3 regions of the Streptomyces sp. NPDC006516 genome follow, and region 3 is predicted to be linked to each of the others. Evidence: riboswitches for the same ligand, from Rfam matches in the RefSeq annotation. Region 3 holds a riboswitch; each other region holds the start of a gene.
What was found. A riboswitch is a leader RNA that binds a small molecule or an ion and turns the genes downstream of it on or off. The one in region 3 is predicted to bind cyclic di-AMP.
Positions count from the first base shown of each region.

Region 1: linked by a shared signal. The riboswitch ahead of ABZY45_RS20035 (M23 family metallopeptidase) and the one ahead of ABZY45_RS25340 (LysM peptidoglycan-binding domain-containing protein) in region 3 are both predicted to bind cyclic di-AMP.
Region 2: linked by a shared signal. The riboswitch ahead of ABZY45_RS25700 (LysM peptidoglycan-binding domain-containing M23 family metallopeptidase) and the one ahead of ABZY45_RS25340 (LysM peptidoglycan-binding domain-containing protein) in region 3 are both predicted to bind cyclic di-AMP.

Region 1 covers NZ_JBEXPD010000007.1:18,444-24,665, forward strand. The annotation lists gene lhgO (L-2-hydroxyglutarate oxidase) at 1-713, shown strand, start outside; gene trmB (tRNA (guanosine(46)-N7)-methyltransferase TrmB) at 808-1,605, shown strand; gene ABZY45_RS20030 (PrsW family intramembrane metalloprotease) at 1,676-3,130, shown strand; gene ABZY45_RS20035 (M23 family metallopeptidase) at 3,309-4,346, opposite strand; cyclic di-AMP (ydaO/yuaA leader) riboswitch at 4,358-4,510, opposite strand; gene ABZY45_RS20040 (PP2C family protein-serine/threonine phosphatase) at 4,743-5,900, opposite strand; gene ABZY45_RS20045 (MerR family transcriptional regulator) at 6,033-6,222, opposite strand, start outside.
Region 2 covers NZ_JBEXPD010000011.1:4,202-10,423, forward strand. The annotation lists gene ABZY45_RS25690 (DUF6126 family protein) at 35-208, shown strand; gene ABZY45_RS25695 (tyrosine-protein phosphatase) at 241-1,065, opposite strand; cyclic di-AMP (ydaO/yuaA leader) riboswitch at 1,468-1,656, shown strand; gene ABZY45_RS25700 (LysM peptidoglycan-binding domain-containing M23 family metallopeptidase) at 1,661-2,575, shown strand; gene ABZY45_RS25705 (SGNH/GDSL hydrolase family protein) at 2,740-3,567, shown strand; gene ABZY45_RS25710 (STM4011 family radical SAM protein) at 3,572-4,531, opposite strand; gene ABZY45_RS25715 (STM4012 family radical SAM protein) at 4,541-5,920, opposite strand; gene ABZY45_RS25720 (STM4013/SEN3800 family hydrolase) at 5,917-6,222, opposite strand, start outside.
Region 3 covers NZ_JBEXPD010000010.1:230,522-236,743, forward strand. The annotation lists gene ABZY45_RS25320 (ABC transporter permease) at 1-754, opposite strand, end outside; gene modA (molybdate ABC transporter substrate-binding protein) at 778-1,557, opposite strand; gene ABZY45_RS25330 (helix-turn-helix transcriptional regulator) at 1,612-2,007, opposite strand; gene ABZY45_RS25335 (hypothetical protein) at 2,262-2,492, opposite strand; cyclic di-AMP (ydaO/yuaA leader) riboswitch at 2,851-3,035, shown strand; gene ABZY45_RS25340 (LysM peptidoglycan-binding domain-containing protein) at 3,041-3,883, shown strand; gene ABZY45_RS25345 (hypothetical protein) at 4,098-4,664, shown strand; gene ABZY45_RS25350 (sugar isomerase) at 4,731-5,624, opposite strand; gene ABZY45_RS25355 (MBL fold metallo-hydrolase) at 6,030-6,222, shown strand, end outside.

The DNA of each region.
Region 1 (6,222 bases), on a different contig from region 3:
ACCGGCGCCCCTGGGGCGTCGCGGTGCGCACGGCCGACGGCCGGGTGGTCAGAGCCCGGGTGCTGGTCAACTGCGCCGGACTGCACAGCGACCGGGTGGCGCTGCTCGCCGGCGACGACCCCGGGGCCCGGATCGTGCCGTTCCGCGGGGAGTACTACGAGCTGGCCAGGCCGGAACTGGTGCGCGGGCTCGTCTACCCGGTGCCCGATCCTGCCTTCCCCTTCCTGGGGGTACATCTGACCCGAGGTGTCGACGGCACGGTCCACGTCGGGCCCAACGCGGTGCCGGCGCTGGCGCGAGAGGGGTACGGCCGCACGGTCGTGCGCCCGGGCGAGCTGGCGGGCACCCTGGCCTGGCCGGGCTCCTGGCGGATCGCCCGGCGGCACTGGCGGTACGGGGCGGGCGAACTGCACCGGTCCCTGTCGAAGAGCGCGTTCACCCGGGCCGTCCGCCGCATGCTGCCCGAGGTGACGGAGGACGATCTGCGTCCCTCACCACCCGGGGTCAGGGCCCAGGCGGTCCTGCGTGACGGCACCCTGGTCGACGACTTCCTGATCCGGGACGCACCGCACACCGTGCATGTGCTGAACGCGCCCTCGCCCGCGGCCACCGCGTCGCTGCCCATCGGGAGGGAGGTGGCGCGGCGGGCTCTGCTGCGGGCTCGCGCGACGGGGTGGACTCCTCCCGCCGTAGAATCGGGGCATTGTGTCTGAGCCTGTGAACCCCACCCCAGAGACGCCCGGCTCCGCCCCCGGGACGGACGCGGAGACCCACCACGGGACGAGCGCGGAGCCGCACCCCGAGGCGGTGACGCCCGGCGACGCCGATTCCGACGCCGCGGCGCGGCGCGCCGCCTCCTTCGAGCGGCAGCGCAGGCTGCGCCAGGAGCCCCGCTTCCCCGGCGGTCCCGCCGCCGACCCGGCGGGCTCCCACCACGAGCGCCGCATCCGCAGCTTCCAGCCACGCCGCAGCAGGGTGACCGCCGGCCAGGAGGACGCCCTCCAGCGGCTGTGGCCCAAGTGGGGTCTGGACATCGACGGCCGCGGCGTCCTCGATCTGCCCACGCTCTTCGACGGACTCCCGGTGGTCCTGGAGATCGGCTTCGGCATGGGCGAGGCGACGGCACAGATGGCGGCGGACGACCCCGGCACCGGCATCCTCGCCGTCGACGTGCACACCCCCGGCCAGGGCAACCTGCTCGGACTCGCCGACCGGGCGGGACTGACCAACGTCCGGGTCGCCAACGGTGACGCGATCATCCTGCTCCGCGAGATGCTGGAGCCCGAGGCGCTGGACGGGCTCCGGGTGTACTTCCCCGACCCGTGGCCCAAGAAGCGGCATCACAAGCGGCGGCTGATCCAGCCGGAGTTCCTCGATCTGGTGGCCGGGCGCATGAAGCCCGGCGCGGTCCTGCACTGCGCGACCGACTGGGAGCCGTATGCCGAGCAGATGCTCGAGGTGCTGACGGCGCACCCGCTGTTCGAGAACACCCAGGCGGACGGCGGCTACGCCCCTCGTCCGGCGTTCCGGCCCCTGACCCGCTTCGAGGGTCAGGGCCTGGACAAGGGCCACGTCGTGCACGACGTGCTGTTCACCCGTCGCTGATCGGCCATCGGCCGGCTCACCGGCCATCGCACCGTGGCCAGGTGTCAGTCCCCCTCGTTAGGGTCGACAGGTGTCCGAGGGGTCCGTGCAGCATCAGCAGCCGGCCGTCCCGGTTCTCGAGGAGCAGCGGCTCGACGAGTTCCTGGGCGCCGTCCCGGAGCGTGGCCAGTGGTACCGGCCGCGCCGCGTCGGCATGGTCTGGCGCAGCAAGGCCTTCCGCGCCGGTGCGGTGATCACCGTCCTCGCGCTCTGCGGTCTCGTCATTCTGGCCCTGGTCCGTGAACAGACCGGCACCGAGGGCTTTCTGGTGGGTCTGGGCCTGGCCGTTCTGCCCGTCCCCCTGCTGATGTCCGCGTTCCGCTGGCTCGACCGGGTCGAGCCGGGCCCCTGGCGCAACCTGCTGTTCGCCTTCTTCTGGGGTGCGTGCGCAGCCGCCTTGGTGGCGATCATCGCCAACTCCTTCGCGACGCGCTGGATAGCGACGGCCACCGCTGATCCGGGAAGCGCCGACACCCTCGGTGCGACGGTCATCGCCCCGGTCGTGGAGGAGAGCGCCAAGGCCGCGGCCGTCCTGCTGATCTTCCTGTTCCGCAGACGGGAGTTCGGCGGGATAGTCGACGGCATCGTGGTCGCGGGCTTCACCGCGACCGGGTTCGCCTTCACCGAGAACATCCTCTACCTGGGCAACGCCTTCGGCGAGGATCAGCAGCTCGGCACCACGGGCCTCGCCTCCGTGACGGCGGGGACGTTCTTCGTGCGCGTGGTGATGTCGCCGTTCGCCCACCCTCTGTTCACGGTGCTCTCCGGCATAGGACTCGGCATCGCGGCCCTCGGAGGCGCGCGGCACCGGATTCGCCGGATCGTCTCGCCCCTGCTGGGACTCGTCCTCGCCATGGGCATGCACGCCGTGTGGAACGGCTCGTCGGCCTTCGGCCCGTACGGCTTCTACGCGGTGTACGGCGCGTTCATGGTTCCGTGCTTCGCTCTGGTGACGTGGCTGGCGATCTGGTCGCGCCAGCGGGAGCTGCGCACCTTGTCCACCGAGCTGCCGGTGTACGCGGCGGCCGGCTGGCTCGCCCCCGCCGAGCCGCTCGCGCTCGCCTCGATGCGGGCGCGGGGTATGGCCCGCGACATGGCGAGGCACTGGCACAGCTACCCCGACCGGAACCGGGGCAGGGCCGCGGCCCGTGCCGTCGCCGAGTACGAGTCGTTCGCGACGTCCCTGGCCATGCTCCGCCGAAGGGCCCGCCACGACGGCGCGGGACCGGAGTTCGCACTCCGCGAGCAGGAGCTGCTGCACCACCTGTGGCAGCGCCGGGCGGTCGCGGGCCCCGCCCTGACGTACGCCGCCCACGCGACGGGCCGGGTACGGCCGCCCAGGCCGGCCGCCCCGCAGCCGTTCCCCGGTCAGTTCTCCCACGGGAGCGTGGCGGCGCAGCAGCCACCGGCACCGCACCGGCACTACGGGGGCTACAACCCCTACCTGGAGGACGGTGCCCGCCACCGCGCTCCCCCGCCTCCGTGAGCCCGCCAGGCGGGCGAGCGTGAGCTCGTCGGAGGCACCCACGAACCGACACGCATGAACCGACGGCACGCACGAACCAGGACACACCACCAGGACACGACGAACCGGCGGCCCTGACGTCGGGGGGTAGTGCGTCAGGGCCGCCGGGGTTCGGTGCGCCGCGTGACGGCGCGCGGGATCAGATCGTGAGGCCCTTACCGCGCAGCCAGGCCATCGGGTCGATGCCCGTGCCGTCAGCGGTGTGGATCTCCAGGTGCAGGTGCGCGCCGGTCACATTGCCCGTCGCTCCGACGCGGCCGATGGTCTGGCCGGTGGTGACCTTCTGACCTGCGGTCACGTCCATCGAGGACTGGTGGCAGTACCAGACCTCGGTGCCGTCCTCCAGCTCGAGGACCGTGCGGTAGCCGTACGAACCGGAGTAGCCGGCCGACTTCACCGTGCCGCTGTGCACCGCCTTGACCGGCGTACCGGTCGGGGCCGCGAAGTCCAGCCCGGTGTGGTAGCCGGAGGACCACATCGAACCGGCCTGACCGAAGCTCGAGCTGATGTAGTACGAGGAGGTCGGGACGGCATAGCTGGCGGCGAGCTTGGCGAGGCGCTCGGCCTCCGCCTTCTTCTTCGCCGCCTCTTCCGCCGCCTTCTTCTTCGCGACGGCCTCGGCCTCGGCCACGGTCTGCTGCTTCGCCGCCTGGGCCGCGGCTGCCTCGGCCGCCGCCGTCTCCTCGGCGGCCCTGGCCTCGGCATCGGCTCCGGCCTGCTGCTGCTCGGCCTGCTGGAGGATGCGGGCGCGCAGCGCCTCGCCGGCGTCGGTGGTTCCCTGCTCGGCCTCGGCGGCCGTGATGCCCGCGGAGGTGAGGGGGGAGGAGGCGACCGTCTGCTGGTCCGCGTCGGAGTCGCCGGACATGAACGCGCCAACGCCGGGCAGGGACTTGGCGTCGGGGAGATTGTCCGCGATGGAATCGGGAAGGGAGATGGAGACCGGCGGCTTGCTCTGCGCGGTGGCCATGCCACCCGCTCCGACGGCCGCGATGACGCCGACGCCGAGGACGGTGGAGCTACGGGCGAGACCACGCTGCTTGGCTACACGGTGCCGACCGCGTACGGGGCGGATGGACTCCTCGGTGGGGTTCCATTCCTCCCAAGTCCTGTCCTCGGTACCGAGGCTGTCGGTCCTGAAGGGTGACGGGGCCTCGGGGGCAGGCTGATTCGACGCCACGTGGGCGCACTCCTTTCCTTCCTTCTCGCCTACCGGGTTAGCTGACGGGTTCGGAGCAGGAAGGTCTCCTACGGGCCCCTTCGTCTCTCACGAGACACAGGTGTCCGATTCACCCCATGTAGGTGGTTCCCCGGTTCCCTTGCGGAATTCGGCGCCGCGCACGGTGCCGCCTCTTGCGACGACAGGTACAACCGCGCTGCGTTATCGAACGTTAATAGACACCTGGGTCCGATTCCAAGCTGTTCCGACAGATCGTTCACGGCCCTGGCCTGGACTTTCAGGGGTCAAACGGGCTCAAACGGGCGAGTTGCGCGACGCGCGACACACTGTCAGTTTCTGATGGTGTGTCAAATGTTATCGGAGAGGTGCCTCGTGACTACGGACGGTCGCCGCCCGTCATTCACTGTCCCGCCCCACAATCTTCACGGTCGTCCGCCGCTCGGGCTGACCCCGGGACGGCCTCCCGACCGCGAGGAGCGCCAGGTCGTCCGTCGACCGGCCCCCGGTGTGCAGACGTACGTCGTCGGTGAGCGCGGACAGCAGCTCCTCCGGCCCCGGAAAGATCCGGCCACGCAGCCGTGCCTCCGGGTCGTAGAACGCACCGTGCGCGTCCCGCGCCTCCGACAGGCCGTCCGTGAACGCCAGGAACGTCGCCCCGGCCGGCAGCGGCCACTCGTCCGCACGGTCCGGCCACGCACCCAGCCCCATGCCCAGCGGCAGGGCCGGTTCGGCCGGCGTCAGCACGTCGAGCGCCCCGTCCGGATGCAGGACCAGCGGCTCGGGGTGCCCGCGGTTGACGACCCGCAAGGTCTCCGAGCCCGCCGGGATCTCGGCGAGCACGGCGGTGACGAACCCCTCCACGGAGTCGAACCCGCCGCGCCGTGAGCCCTCCCGGGCCAGAGCCCGCTCCAGCCGCTGGACCACCCCTTCGAGCGACCGCTCCTGCTCGGCGGCCTCCCGGAACGCCCCGATCACGACGGCCACCGCCGCCACCGCGTCCAGCCCCTTGCCCCGTACGTCCCCGAGCACCAGCCGCACGCCGTAGGGCGTGTCCGCCACGGCGAACAGATCACCGCCGACGAACTCGTCGGCCTGGGCCGGCTCGTAGCGCGCCGCGACCTGCAGCCCGCCGATCCGTGACTCGGGCGTGGGAAGCACCGCGCGCATCGCGGTCTCCGCGATGACCCGGGCCGAGGCAAGCTGCTCGTTCCCGCGCCGCACGACGCCGTTGATGACGAGGGCGAGTACGGACACCGTCAGCAGGGTGAGCAGGTCGGTGAGCGGTACGACCTTGTAGAGGACGCCGTCCGAGATCCGGATGACGAGTACGACGAGGATGGCGACCACCGCGGTGCGCACGGTCGAGGCCAGCGAGAAGAACGGGGCGGCGATCAGCGGGGCCGCCGCGAAGAGCGGTACGGCGGACACCTCGGTCGGCGTCAGCAGGTCGAAGACCACTCCGGCACAGATCATCAGGGCGGGCAGCGCGCGCACGAAGCGCCGGGCACGGGAGTTCCCGGCAGCACTCACTCGCCGTCCGTCCCGCTTCCCCACCTGTGCACTCCTGCCCGGTCCGTCCACGGCTGCGGACGGTACCGCGCCCCACCCAGGCTCGCCGGAGCCGCGCCGCACGGCGACCCGTCATCGGCCGAAGGGAGGAGCGCGCCGGGGCCCGCCCCCCGGAGGTCAGCCGGTGAGCCGGTGCCGCGCGTAGATCGTCAGTGCATCCCGTACGAAGACGGCTGTTCCGTCCCCGTACCGATCGTAGTTCCTCGCGAAGCGAGGATCGGCGACGTACATCTCCGCGATGCCGGTTACATACGAACGGGTGGGTTCCATGGTCACCGCGAGCCACTCGCAGTGCCTGCGCGCGATG
Region 2 (6,222 bases), on a different contig from region 3:
ATCCCGGCCCGAAGGGCCGGAAGAGAGGACCGTCATGTCCGATTCGGAGCACTACGACCCGCTCACCCCGAGCAGGCAGAAGAGCGCGGACACCCAAGAACGGAGGATGCCCCGCGGCGTCGTCATCCGGCTCTTCGCCTACCTGGTGGCCGGCCACGTCGTCGCGGCCTTCCTCTTCCTTCTCTTCAGCGTGGCGGGCAAAGGCTGACCGGTGTGGCGTGCGGAGGCTGACCGCCGGGCTCAGGCGTCCTCGACGAGCCGCTCACGCAGCTTCTCGCGGGTCGCCGCGTCGATCTTCAGTCCTTCGCGGAGATAGCGGTCCGTCCCGCCCCAGACCTCCTCGATGGTCTCGAACGCCGCCGCGAGATAGTCCGGGTGGGCGCCGAAGAGCGGATTGAGCAGTTCCATCACCTCGTCCGACATCCCCGCCGAGGAGGTGTCGCTCCGGCGCACCTTGTAGCGCCGGTGCGCGTCGTTGGACTTGAGGTAGTCGGCCTCGATGGCCTCCTTCTCGACCCCGACGGCCAGCAGCGAGACCGCGACGGACAGCCCGGCCCGGTCCTTGCCCGCGGCGCAGTGCATCAGCGCGGGCACACTGTCCTCGGCCAGCGCGTGCAGGACACGGCTGTGTTCGGCGGTGCGGTCCTTGATGATCGCGCGGTACGAGGCGACCATCCGTGCCGTGCCCTTGCCGTCGGCCAGGATCGAACGCAGCTGCTGGATGTTGCCGTCGCGCACCAGTCGCCAGAACTCCGCGCCGTCGGCCGGATCGGAGAGGGGAATGCTGACATTCCGGACTCCCGGCAGCTCCACGTCATGGCCGTCGAGCTTGTGGTCGGCCGCGTTGCGGAAGTCGAAGACCGTGTGCAGGCCGAGCCCGGAGAGGAAGGCGGCGTCCTCAGGGGTGGCGTGGGCGAGGTGGCCGCTGCGGTAGAGGCGCCCGTAGCGGACCCTGCCGCCGTCGACGGTGGGGAGGCCGCCCACGTCGCGGAAGTTGCGGACACCGGTCAGCTCGACGTCCGTCGTCCCGGCGTCGGCCGGCGGGACCTCTGGCAGCTGCGTCACAAGGGCTCCTGTGGTGTCTGGCGTCGGCGCCGCTCGCCGACGGGGGCACGCTCGCGACGATACGACATAACTGCACCGGCCAATCGTCTCGGACGCCGCTCGGCGAAATGGGGTGACCGGTCGTATGGGTTGGTCAGTAAAAGCAATGACATGTCCGTATTGGTGTATTTAGCCGAACATGCTCTGCTTGTGCGGGAGATGGTGTGAGGCGGGTGAGCGGGATCATATCCGTGACGGTGTGTGGCGGAGCCGCCGGTGGGTATTCCTGACGCCGCGCGGAATGCCAAGATCCGTAATCCACGGAGGGTGACGGGAATTCCGCGCAGAAATTGAAGCGCCGATTCCGGTGCGCAATCCGTGGCTTGTTCCCGGCGACCCGGCTCGCTTACGGTCACGGTCAATCCGGATGGAACGCCTAATCCTGCCGCCGTCCGGAATCCGCACCGACACACGTGTGGCAGGAGCGGGGGAACCAGGTAAGCCGCCGGCCGGAGGGATCCGGAACCGGCTCGGGGTCAAGTCGCGCACCGCGCGGCCGGGCATCTCCAGTCCGCACCCGACAGCTCACCTCGCAGGCGCCGGAGAGGAATGCCCCATGCCCGCAAAGGGTAAGCACCGCCGTACCAGGACCAGCCCGATCTCGCGCGGCATCCTCGCCGCGGGGACCGGCGGCGCCGTTCTCGCCCTTCCGCTGATCGGCGCCACCGGCGCCAACGCGGCGGAGCAGTCCGCACCGGCCGCCAAGCCGGCCGCGCAGAGCGCGCCCGCCGCGGCCAAGAGCGCCCCGAAGACCTACTCCGTCGTCGCCGGCGACTACCTGGCGAAGATCGCGGCGGAGAAGAAGGTCAAGGGCGGCTGGCAGAAGCTGTACAAGGACAACCGTGAGGTCGTCGGCGGGAACCCGAGCCTGATCCAGCCGGGCATGAAGCTGGTTCTCGGAGCCAAGGCGTCCGGTTCCGCGGAGGCCGCACCTTCCAAGGCCGCGCCCTCCAAGGAGAAGGCGGCCGAGAAGCCGGCCGCCCCTGCCGAGAAGGCTGCCGCCCCGGCGGAGAAGACGGCGACCACGACCTCCACCGAGTCCGCCGCGTCGGAGGGCAACACTTCCGGCTACGCCGCCCCGGTCGAGAACCCCAACGTCACCACCCAGTACCGCGCCTCGGGCGCCAGCTGGTCCAGCGGCTACCACACCGGTTCCGACTTCCAGGCCGCATCCGGCACCAGCGTCCGGTCCATCGGCCCTGGCACCGTGGTCTCGGCGGGCTGGAGCGGCTCGTACGGCAACGAGGTCGTCATCCAGCACAGCGACGGCATGTACTCCCAGTACGCCCACCTGTCCTCGCTGGAGGTCTCGGCCGGCCAGACCGTCACCGGTGGCCAGCAGATCGGTCTCTCCGGTTCCACCGGCAACTCCACCGGTCCGCACCTCCACTTCGAGGTCCGCACCGGCCCGAGCTACGGCTCGGACGTCGACCCGATCGCCTACCTGCGTTCGCACGGCGTCTCCATCTGAGACCCGGCGGCCTGAAGGCGAGGCAGAGGGGCGGTGCGCCACGGCGCACCGCCCCTCTCCTTATTCCGGCTTTACCAAAAACTGACCGGGTGGTCTTTCTCACCACCCGTCAACCCCTTATTACGGTCGCGTAGGTCACATTCGAAGGTGCAAGATAAGCGCTTGTGGCAGACGATTCGAGAAACAACCAACGAGGCATCATCGGGTCGTACGCAGCGATTGGCGACAGCTTCACCGAAGGCGTCGGAGACCCTGGCCCGGACGGCGCGCTGGTCGGCTGGGCGGACCGGCTCGCGGTCCTCCTCGCGGACCGGCTCCCGGTCCCGCACGCGGTGGTCGCCCCTGTGGACGACACGCACGGGAACTTCCGGTACGCCAATCTCGCCGTACGCGGACGCCTCCTCGACCAGATAGTCGAGGAACAGGTCCCCCGCGCCAAGGAGCTGGCACCTGATCTGGTGACCTTCTGCGCGGGCGGCAACGACATCCTCCGTCCCGGCTCCGACCCGGACGACGTGGCGGAACGCTTCGAACGCGCGGTCGCCGAGCTGACGCAGACGGTCGGCACCGTCATGGTCACCACCGGCTTCGACACCCGAGGCATCCCCGTGCTCAAGCACCTGCGCGGCAAGATCGCCATGTACACCGCGCATGTCCGGTCCATCGCCGACCGCTACGACTGCCCGGTGCTGGACCTGTGGTCCCTGCGGTCCGTGCAGGACCGGCGCGCCTGGGACAACGACCGTCTGCACCTCTCGCCCGAGGGACACACCCGGGTCGCGCTGCGCGCCGCCCAGGTCCTCGGCCTCGACGTGCCGGCCGACCCGGACCAGGCGTGGCCCCCGCAGGCGTACCGCGGGCCGCTGGAGGTGCGCCGTGACGACATCCAGTGGGCGCGGGAGTACCTCGTCCCCTGGATCGGCCGACGGCTGCGCGGCGAGTCCTCCGGTGACCACGTTGCGGCCAAGCGTCCCGACCTGCTCCCGCTCTGACCGATCAGCGCGTGACGATCGGGAGGGGACGCCGGGCCGGGCCCGGTGTCACGGGTCCGCCCGGGGCCGCATCCCGCCCCGGGCGGTCGGGCGTCCCCGACGGGCCGCCCGGCACAGGGACCGGACGAGCCGGTACGCGCTCCAGCACGCCGCCTGCGAAGACGTCGTACAACGGCAGCGTCTCCAGGTGCACGTAGCCGATGTGGCAGTCGCACACGTCGAGCGGACAGCCACGCGGACCGAGCGCCTCGCGGTAGCTGCCGTCGTAGAGATTGCCCAGCTCCGCCCTGACGAAATGACAGCGGCGCACCGTCCCGTCGCCGTCCACCGAGACGACCGACTCGCCCGTCCGGCAGGGCAGCCCGGCGGAGCGGTGCGGGAACCGGCTGTAGGGGAACAGCGGGTCCAGGGCGGTCCAGAGATACGCCTCCTCGTCCGTATAGGTGTGCCCCTCGGCGGCGTTGACCCAGAGATAGACCTCGGACGGCAACTCCGCGCGCAGCCTCCTCGCCTCCTCCAGATGCTCCGCCACCCCGACGACACCGACACTGTGACGGACCCCCAGCGCCGTCAGCTCCCGGCACCTGCCGAGGAAGCGCTCGTACGGTGTCTGGCCCGGGTGGTAGGTGCACCACAGGGCGACCTTGTCCCGCTCCGCCTCGGCCAGCCAGCCCGTACGCCCGCTGAGGTTGGTCTGCACGGCGACCCGCTCGATGTGCGGCAGATGCGACAACTCCACGAGCGCGCGCCGGTACCAGGAACGCACCAGGCCTTCGCCCCACGGGGTGAACAGCACCGACAGCCGGTCACCGGTCTGGTCGGCGGCCCACGTCGTGAACCGCTCCAGGGCGGCGCGGTCGGCCCGCAGTTGCTCGCCGCTGTCCCGCCGCTTGGCGAACGGGCAGTACGGGCAGTCGTAGTCGCACGAGGCCAGCGGGCCCCGGTACAGAAGCGTCAGGTCCACGCCCGTCCCTCACTTCGCCTCGTACGCGGCCATCGCGGCCCGTACCCCGGGTGAGAACAGCTCGGGTCCCAGCGCGTCCGAGTGGGCCAGGCCCTCGGGGGAGAGACGCAGCAGCGCGGGGCGGGCCGCGGCGTCCAGCCAGCCGCGGGCGTCGAAGAGTTCCAGCTCGGCCCGGAAGTCGTCGTACGGATCGGAGACGAAGCGCTCGCGGTACTCGGCGGTCCGCATCCCCTCGGCCTGGAGGAGCGACTGCAGGAGGTGGCGCCTGCGCGCCTCACCCTCGTCGACATACCGGCCGACCTCCGCGCGCGAGAAGTCCTCGGCCGTGGTGAAGCCGTCGATGATCCCCCGGATCTCCCGCATCTCCACGGCGTAGTCGAAGGAGTAGTGCAGCGAGGAGGTGTACGAGCGCGCCCCGCAACCGAGCCCGATCATGCCGTCGGTCTGGCAGGCGTAGTCCTCGGGACCGGCGTGCGGTGCGTCCGCGCGGCGGAACATCCGCATGGACACCTGCTCGTAGCCCTCGGCCAGCAGACGGTCACGACCCGCCCGGTACAGCCGCAGCCGCTGTTCGTCCCACGCCGCGTCCGGTTCGTCCTGCGCGTCGGCCCCGGGCCCCAGCCGGCCCAGACCGGTGAGCGGCCGTACGTAGAGCGGATAGAGGTACAGCTCCTCCGGGCGCCAGGCCAGAGCGGCGTCCAGCGAAGTGCGCCAGCTCGCCTCGGTCTGGCCCTCGATGCCGTAGATCAGATCGATGTTGAGGACCGGGATGCGGGCGTCCCGGATCCGGCCGAGCGCCGCTTCCACGTCGGACCGGTGCTGCGGGCGGACCGCCGCGCGGGCCTCGGCGTCGACGAAGCTCTGCACGCCGATGCTGACGCGAGTGGTGCCCCGGTCGGCGAGCACGGCCAGCCGGTCCGCCGTCGCGGTCGACGGCGAGGTCTCCACGGAGAGGGGCACCGAGGGCAGATCCACGCCCATGCGCTTCTCCGCGATGTCGCAGAGCCGCTCCAGCTCGCCCGCGGTGAGGAAGGTGGGGGTGCCGCCCCCGAAGGCGGCAGCGGCGAAGCGGACCGGTTCCGCGTCGCCCAGCGCCTCCCGCACGACGGCCGCCTGCCGGTCGAGGGCGTCGAGGTAGCGGGTCGTCAGCTCGTCGGGGGCGCCGATGCGGGTGAACAGATTGCAGAAGCCGCAGCGGACCTCGCAGAAGGGTATGTGGGCGTATAGGGAGAGCGCGTCCTTGCGCTCAGCGGCCCACAGTTCGCTCAACAGCGGCCGTCCGGCGGGATCGTCGCCCAGCGGCCGGTAGGCGGTCTTGTGCGGGTAGGCGTAGACGTAGCTGCGGTACGGGCCGGAGCTGTTCGTCGTACCGTGTGCGGTGCCGGTCATCGAGTGGCCCCCGGTTCGAGGAAGAAGTGGGCGTAGGGAACGGTCCAGACGGCCTCGTGGCCCAGGCGGTGACCGGTGTAGCCGTCCTCCCCGTAGGCGGTGCCGTGATCGGAACAGACGATGGCGAAGCACCGGCGGCGGCTGCTCGCCGCAGCGAAGAGGCGTCCGATGTGCCGGTCCACGTATTCCAGGGCGGCGGCGTGGGTGGCGCGGGAATCGCCCGCGCCGGCGTCGGCGCCGGGCAGGTGGAACCAGTTCGGCTGGTGCAGCGCCGACACATTGACGAACAGGAACAGCTTCTG
Region 3 (6,222 bases):
TGGCGAGCAGCAGCAGCGACACGGACGTGGCCGCCTCGGGGGAGTCCTGGAGCAGCAGATACACCTGGAGCGGAAGGGTCTGCGTCGTGCCCGGCAGATTCCCCGCGAAGGTGATGGTGGCGCCGAACTCGCCCAGCGCGCGCGCCCAGGTCAGGGCGGCGCCCGCCGCCAGCCCGGGCGCGACCATGGGCAGGGTCACGGTGAAGAACACCCGTACGGGGGAGGCACCCAGAGAGGCCGCCGTCTCCTCGTACCGCGGGTGAAGGCCCCCGAGCGCGCCTTCGAGGCTGATGACGAGGAACGGCATCGCGACGAACGTCGCGGCGAGCACCGCCCCCGAGGTGTGGAACGGCAGCGTGATGCCGAAGGTCTCCTCCAGCCAGGGCCCCAGCAGCCCGCGCCGCCCGAAGGCGAGCAGCAGCGCCACGCCTCCGACGGTCGGCGGCAGCACCATGGGGAGGAGGACGAGCGAGCGTACGAGGGCCTTGCCGGGGAAGTCGACGCGCGCCAGCAGCCAGGCCAGGGGCACACCCAGCACGAGCGAGAGCCCCAGCGCCCAGCCGGAGACCAGCAGCGACAGCCTCAGGGCCTGGATCGTCGCGGGGCCGGTCAGATGGGTGCCGAGCTCGCCCCAGGACGTCCGCGCCAGGATGCCGGCCAGCGGCAGCATCAGGAACACGACGGCGAGCAGCGCGGGGACCGCCAGGGTGAGTGGCGTACGGGGACCCGACGGGCGGGTGCGGAGCTGTTTCATCGCGGTTCCCTGGGGCTGCCCCGTCACGGCTTCTGGAAGCCCGCGTCCTGGAGGATCTTCTGAGCCTCCGGGGAGGACAGCCAGGAGACGAAGGCGGCAGCGGCCTCTGCGTGCTCGGACGACTTCAGTGTGGCGGCCGGGTAGGACGCGATCGCGTTCTGCGCGTCCGGGATGCCGACCGCGTCGACCTGGTCGGCGGCCACCGTCGCGTCCGTACGGTAGACGAGGCCCGCGTCTGCCTCGCCGAGCTCGATCTTGCTGAGGACGGCGCGGACGTTGGGTTCCTGCGAGACCGGCTTCACCTCGATCCCCCGGGCGTCCAGGATCTGCTTCGCGTACCGGCCCACCGGTACCTCGGGGGCGGCCAGGACCACCTTGAGGGAGGGATCGGCCAGGTCCGGGAGGCCTTCGACCTTCTCGGGGTTGCCCTCACCGGTCACGATGACCAGGCGGTTCTTCGCGATGACGGTCGGCGTGCCGGTCTCCGGCTCCAGACCGTCCATCGTCCGGGTGTCCGCGGTGACGAGGGCGTCAGCCGGCGCACCCTGACGGACCTGGGCGGCGAGCTCCTGCGACCCGGCGAACGAGAAGGTCAGCTTCGTGCCGGGGTGCTCCTTCTCGTAGGCGGCTTCGGCGGTCGCGAAGACATCGGTGAGCGACGAGGCGGCCAGCACGGTCAGTTCGGTCTTCGGGGCCGCGGCGTCCTTGTCCCCGCCGTCACCGCCGCACGCGGCGAGGGTGAACAGCAGCGCCGCCGTCGACGCGGCGGCGGCGCCCCGGCGGCCGGTGGGAGAGAGGGACATCGCAGGGAACTCCTCGGTGAGAGCCGCCACTCGCCGGCGGACGTGTGTACGGCTTCAGGTGCGGTCGATATGCACGCTGGTCGACTTCACGCGGGCCGTGGCCTGCATGCCGACCTCGAGGCCCAGCTCCTCGACCGCTTCCCGGGTCAGCAGTGAGACGAGCCGGTGCGGCCCCGCCTGGATCTCCACCTGGGCGGCGACGTCACCGAGCTTCACCGCGGTGACGATGCCCGGGAAGGCGTTGCGCGCAGAGGTGTACGGGACCTCCTCCTCGCCCGTGCCGGCCTGGGCGACCTCGACCGAGAACGCGGCCAGGTCGCGGCCGTCGACGAGGCGGCGCCCGTTGTCGTCGCGATGGGTCGCGACACGTCCGGCGTCCGCCCAGCGACGGGCGGTGTCCGGGCTCACGCCGAGAAGACGGGCGGCCTGCCCGATGGTGTAGGACTGCATGTGCGACACGATAGGAGGCTGTGGCTCGCATCTGCAATGCCTGGATGCGCTGTGCTTGGCATATAGGTATGGGTCAGACGCTCTGCGGCTCGGTATGTGTCCCGCCGCCTGTTCTTGCGGCCCGCCGTCGGCGCGATCCTCGCCGCCGGGGAGGCGGTCGCGGCAGGTCGTACGGGGGTCGAGAGGCTCAAGGGGGGACGTGCGGCGGGGGCGGGACCATCCGCGGGACCCGCACCCGGACCGCGGTCGGACCGTCAGTGCGGCCGCCAGCTGAGCTTGCCGCCGCCCACCCACCTCACGACGGCGGGATCGTCGAGGTCGTGGATGTGGATCCCTGCTGTGGCAGCCGCGAACAGCACGTCCGTCATGGCGGTCGCCCGGCCGATCACCTCTCCGTCGATCTCGACGATGCGGAAGGGCGGGTCGCCGGGCTGGACGGGCAGCACGGTGATCCGCGGGTACGAGGCGTAGGGGTTGTCGGTCATGCCTAGATCGATTCCACACAGACTCGGCCGGTATGCCCGCAGATGGATGTTGTGAGCCTTCTGCCCGATTTGAGTAACTTTCTTGAAATTAGTCCCGTAATCCATAAAAGGCCATTTCGTGTGACCTGGGGACCTTCAAGGGAGAGCAAAACGCCCTTTTCGGACTCCGTGACCAGCGTCACTGGTCACCCCGGGGACGCCCGCGCGGAGCGGTCGGTTCCCTTCTGTGCCAAGAAGAATGGCCGACGTAATGTGCGATGGATTACACGAATTCCGGTGAATCGATCTTGCGGGCGAATTTTGATCACGAGATCGGGCTTGTTCCTTTCGCTATTCCTCGCCTACGGTCACCATCACTCCGGATGGAACGCCTAATCCTGCCGCCGTCCGGTTACCCGACCACTTCTCGTACGGCAGGAGCGGGGGACCCAGGTAAGCGCCGATCCGTATCCGGATCGGCTCGGGGTGAAGTCGCATCTCTATGCGGCCGGGCATCTCCAGCCCGAACCCGACAGCTCACTTCGTAGGCGGCGGAGAGGATATTCAGCATGCCCGAAAACGGTAAGCACCGTCGTTCCATGACCAGTTCGCTGACTCGCGGCATCATCGTCGTGACCACGGGCGCTCTCGCCCTTCCCGTCATCGGCGCGACCGGTGCGTTCGCCGCCCCGGCCACCGCCACCGTCGAAAAGGCGGCGTCGACTTCCGTGACCGGTAAGGGAATTGCCGCTCAGAAGTCCGGCTCCACCACCTATTCCGTGATCTTGGGTGACACCCTTGCCAAGATCGCCCGCGAGCATTCCGTGAACGGTGGCTGGAAGGCCCTGTACGAGGACAATCGGAAGGCTGTCGGCGGAAACCCCGACCTCATTCACCCCGGTCTGAAGCTGGCCATCGTCGCCAAGGCCGAGAAGAAGTCGGCCGACACGTCGGAGAAGAAGGCCGACAAGGCCGCCGACCGCGCCGAGCAGAGTGCCGACCGCGCCGACCGTTCGGAGCGCACGAGTACGTCGGTTGCCGCGCAGGGTGCGCCCGCCGAGGCTGCTCCGGCCGCCGCGCCGGCCGCGTACACGAACGACCTCGACGGCTGGATCAAGGAGTCGCTCGCGATCATGGCCGAGCACGGCATCCCCGGCAGCTACGAGGGCATCCACCGCAACATCATGCGCGAGTCCTCGGGCAACCCCCAGGCCATCAACAACTGGGACTCGAACGCCGCCGCCGGCATCCCGTCGAAGGGTCTGCTGCAGGTCATCGACCCGACCTTCGAGGCCTACCACGTGCCCGGCACGTCGACGGACAGCTACGACCCGGTCGCCAACATCACCGCCGCGTGCAACTACGCCGCCGACCGGTACGGCTCGATCGACAACGTCTTCGGGGCCTACTGAGCCTCGCGGATGCGTGACCTGCTGACGCGCGAGGCGTGAAGGCGGGGACAGAGGGACACCACCGACGGGTGGTGCGGGTTCGGCGGAACCCGCACCACCCGTCGTCCGTATGCGCGCTCCCGGGCCTGCCTCCGGGCGGCCGTGGGTGCGGAACGACGGGCAGGGGCGGCCGGGCGACTGGTCTCGTACAGGTTCGTCGTCCATACTGCCCGCCGTGGAGCAGCGCATAGATTCGAACACCAAGCCCGAGTTCGCCGCGGGGACAGACCCGGCGTACATCCCCGGCCTGACGGCCCCAGTTGCCGCCCGGACGGGGGCGGAGAAGGCGGAGGCGTCCGAGGAGGTCCGGGACCCCGAGGACGCCGTCGTGCACGCGGACGACGTGGCCGAGCTGACCGACGCCGAGCCTGCGGCGCCCGGTGGCGAGGCGTCCGCAGAGGCCGAAGCGGCTTCCGGGGACGAGGCTGCCGTGGGCGCCGGCGCCGCGCGCGACGCCGCGGAAGGTCCCGTCTTCGAGGTCAGCGACCGGCGCGGGTCGATCCGGGTGGACGCCGAGGGTGTCCGCTTCCGGCTGGACGACCAGGAAGCGGAGTTCGACTGGGCCGAGATCGGCGCGGTCGAGATCAAGACAGGCCGCTTCGGACGCCGGTTCACCGTGACCGTCCACCTGTCGAGCCGCCGGTGGTTCAACGCCGAGGTCGAGGCGGGGGCCCGGAGCAGCCTCAAGCAGTGGACGGCGGAACTCGACGCCGTGCTGGACACCTACTTCGAAGAGGACTGACCCGCAGGTCACGGCCGCGCACCGGGCTGCCCGACGGCCCGGTACGCGGTATGCCCTGACGCGTGCTCAGGCCTCCGCCGCTCCGTCCAGCACCACCGAACGTGTCAGATGGCGCGGCAGGTCCGGATCGAGACCGCGCGCCGCCGCGCGGGCGATCGCCAGCCGCTGGACGCGGACCAGGTCGGCCAGCGGGTCCAACGTGCTCTCCACCCACCGCGCGCCCGTCGACCGCACCTGTTCCGCGAGCCCTTCCGGCGCGGCGCCGAACATCCACGTCGCGGTTCCGGCCGTCGCGATGCTGATGGGGCCGTGGCGGTACTCCATCGCCGGATAGGACTCCGTCCAGGACAAGGACGCCTCCTTCATCTTGAGCGCCGCCTCGTTGGCGAGCCCGACGGTCCATCCGCGCCCCAGGAAGCTGAACTGGGTGCACTCCAGTACCCCGTCGGGCAGCGGCTGCGCCAGCGCGGTCTCCGCATCCCGCACCACCTGGTCGGTGTGCAGCCCGAGATGGGCGCGGAACAGGGTCAGCGCCGTGGTCGCGAAGCGCGTCTGCACCACGGACCGTTCGTCGGCGAAGTCGAGGACGACCATCTCGTCCGCCGCGCCCTTCACCGGAGTGTGCGGATCGGCGGTCACCACCACGGTCCGCGTGGTGCCCCGCAGCCGGCTCAGCAGGCCGAGTACCTCCGTCGTCGTTCCGGACCGCGTCAGGGCGACGACCCGGTCGTACGCCCGGCCGAAGGGGAACTCCGAGGCGGCGTACGCGTCCGACTCGCCCAGCCCGGACGCCTCGCGGAGCGCGGCGTACGCCTGCGCCATGTAATACGACGTTCCGCAGCCGACCACGGCGACGCGCTCACCGGCGGCGGGCAGTGCCGCCGCCCGGCCGACGGCAACCTCCGCGGCGCGGCGCCAGCACTCCGGCTGACTCGCCGTCTCGTTCTCCACATGGGACATGTGCGCACTCCGCTTCCACTGCTGCTCGCACCTGAAGGGTGGACTGGGGGAAATCGTCGCCACTTTGTTCAATTCTGCATGTTACATGGGGCAATCGAGCAGAAACAAGCAAAGAGCCTTGGGGTTCGGTGATCCGTGGTACGGCGGTTTTCAGCCATGCTCGGTGGGTAGTCGGCTCGATCCGGTTCCGCTGTTCCATGCTGGGTAGGCGTCGCGCGCTGCGAGCACAGTGGGGTGCATCCCGGCCATCAGGTGGTAAACCCCCCGCCCGGACGATCAGTAGCGACCCCGGACGGTCACCGAGGTCGCGTCCCGACCCGGGTGGAGGGGCGATTTTGCGTCACGGTGCCCATATGTTGGCCGAGTTCGAACGCGCGGCCGGATCGCGGTCGGCATAATCGCTCCATGCCGATCACGGTTGGGGACATCGTCGACCTCGGCGCGGGCCTGTACGCCTGGCTGCCGCCGAAGCGGGGCTGGGGCCTGGCCAACTGCGGGCTTCTCGTGTCGCGGCGCGGCGCACTGTGGATCGACGCCCCGTACGACCCCCTGCTGGCCGGACAGTTCCTGGCGGAGAGCACCAAGCGCCTGCCCGACG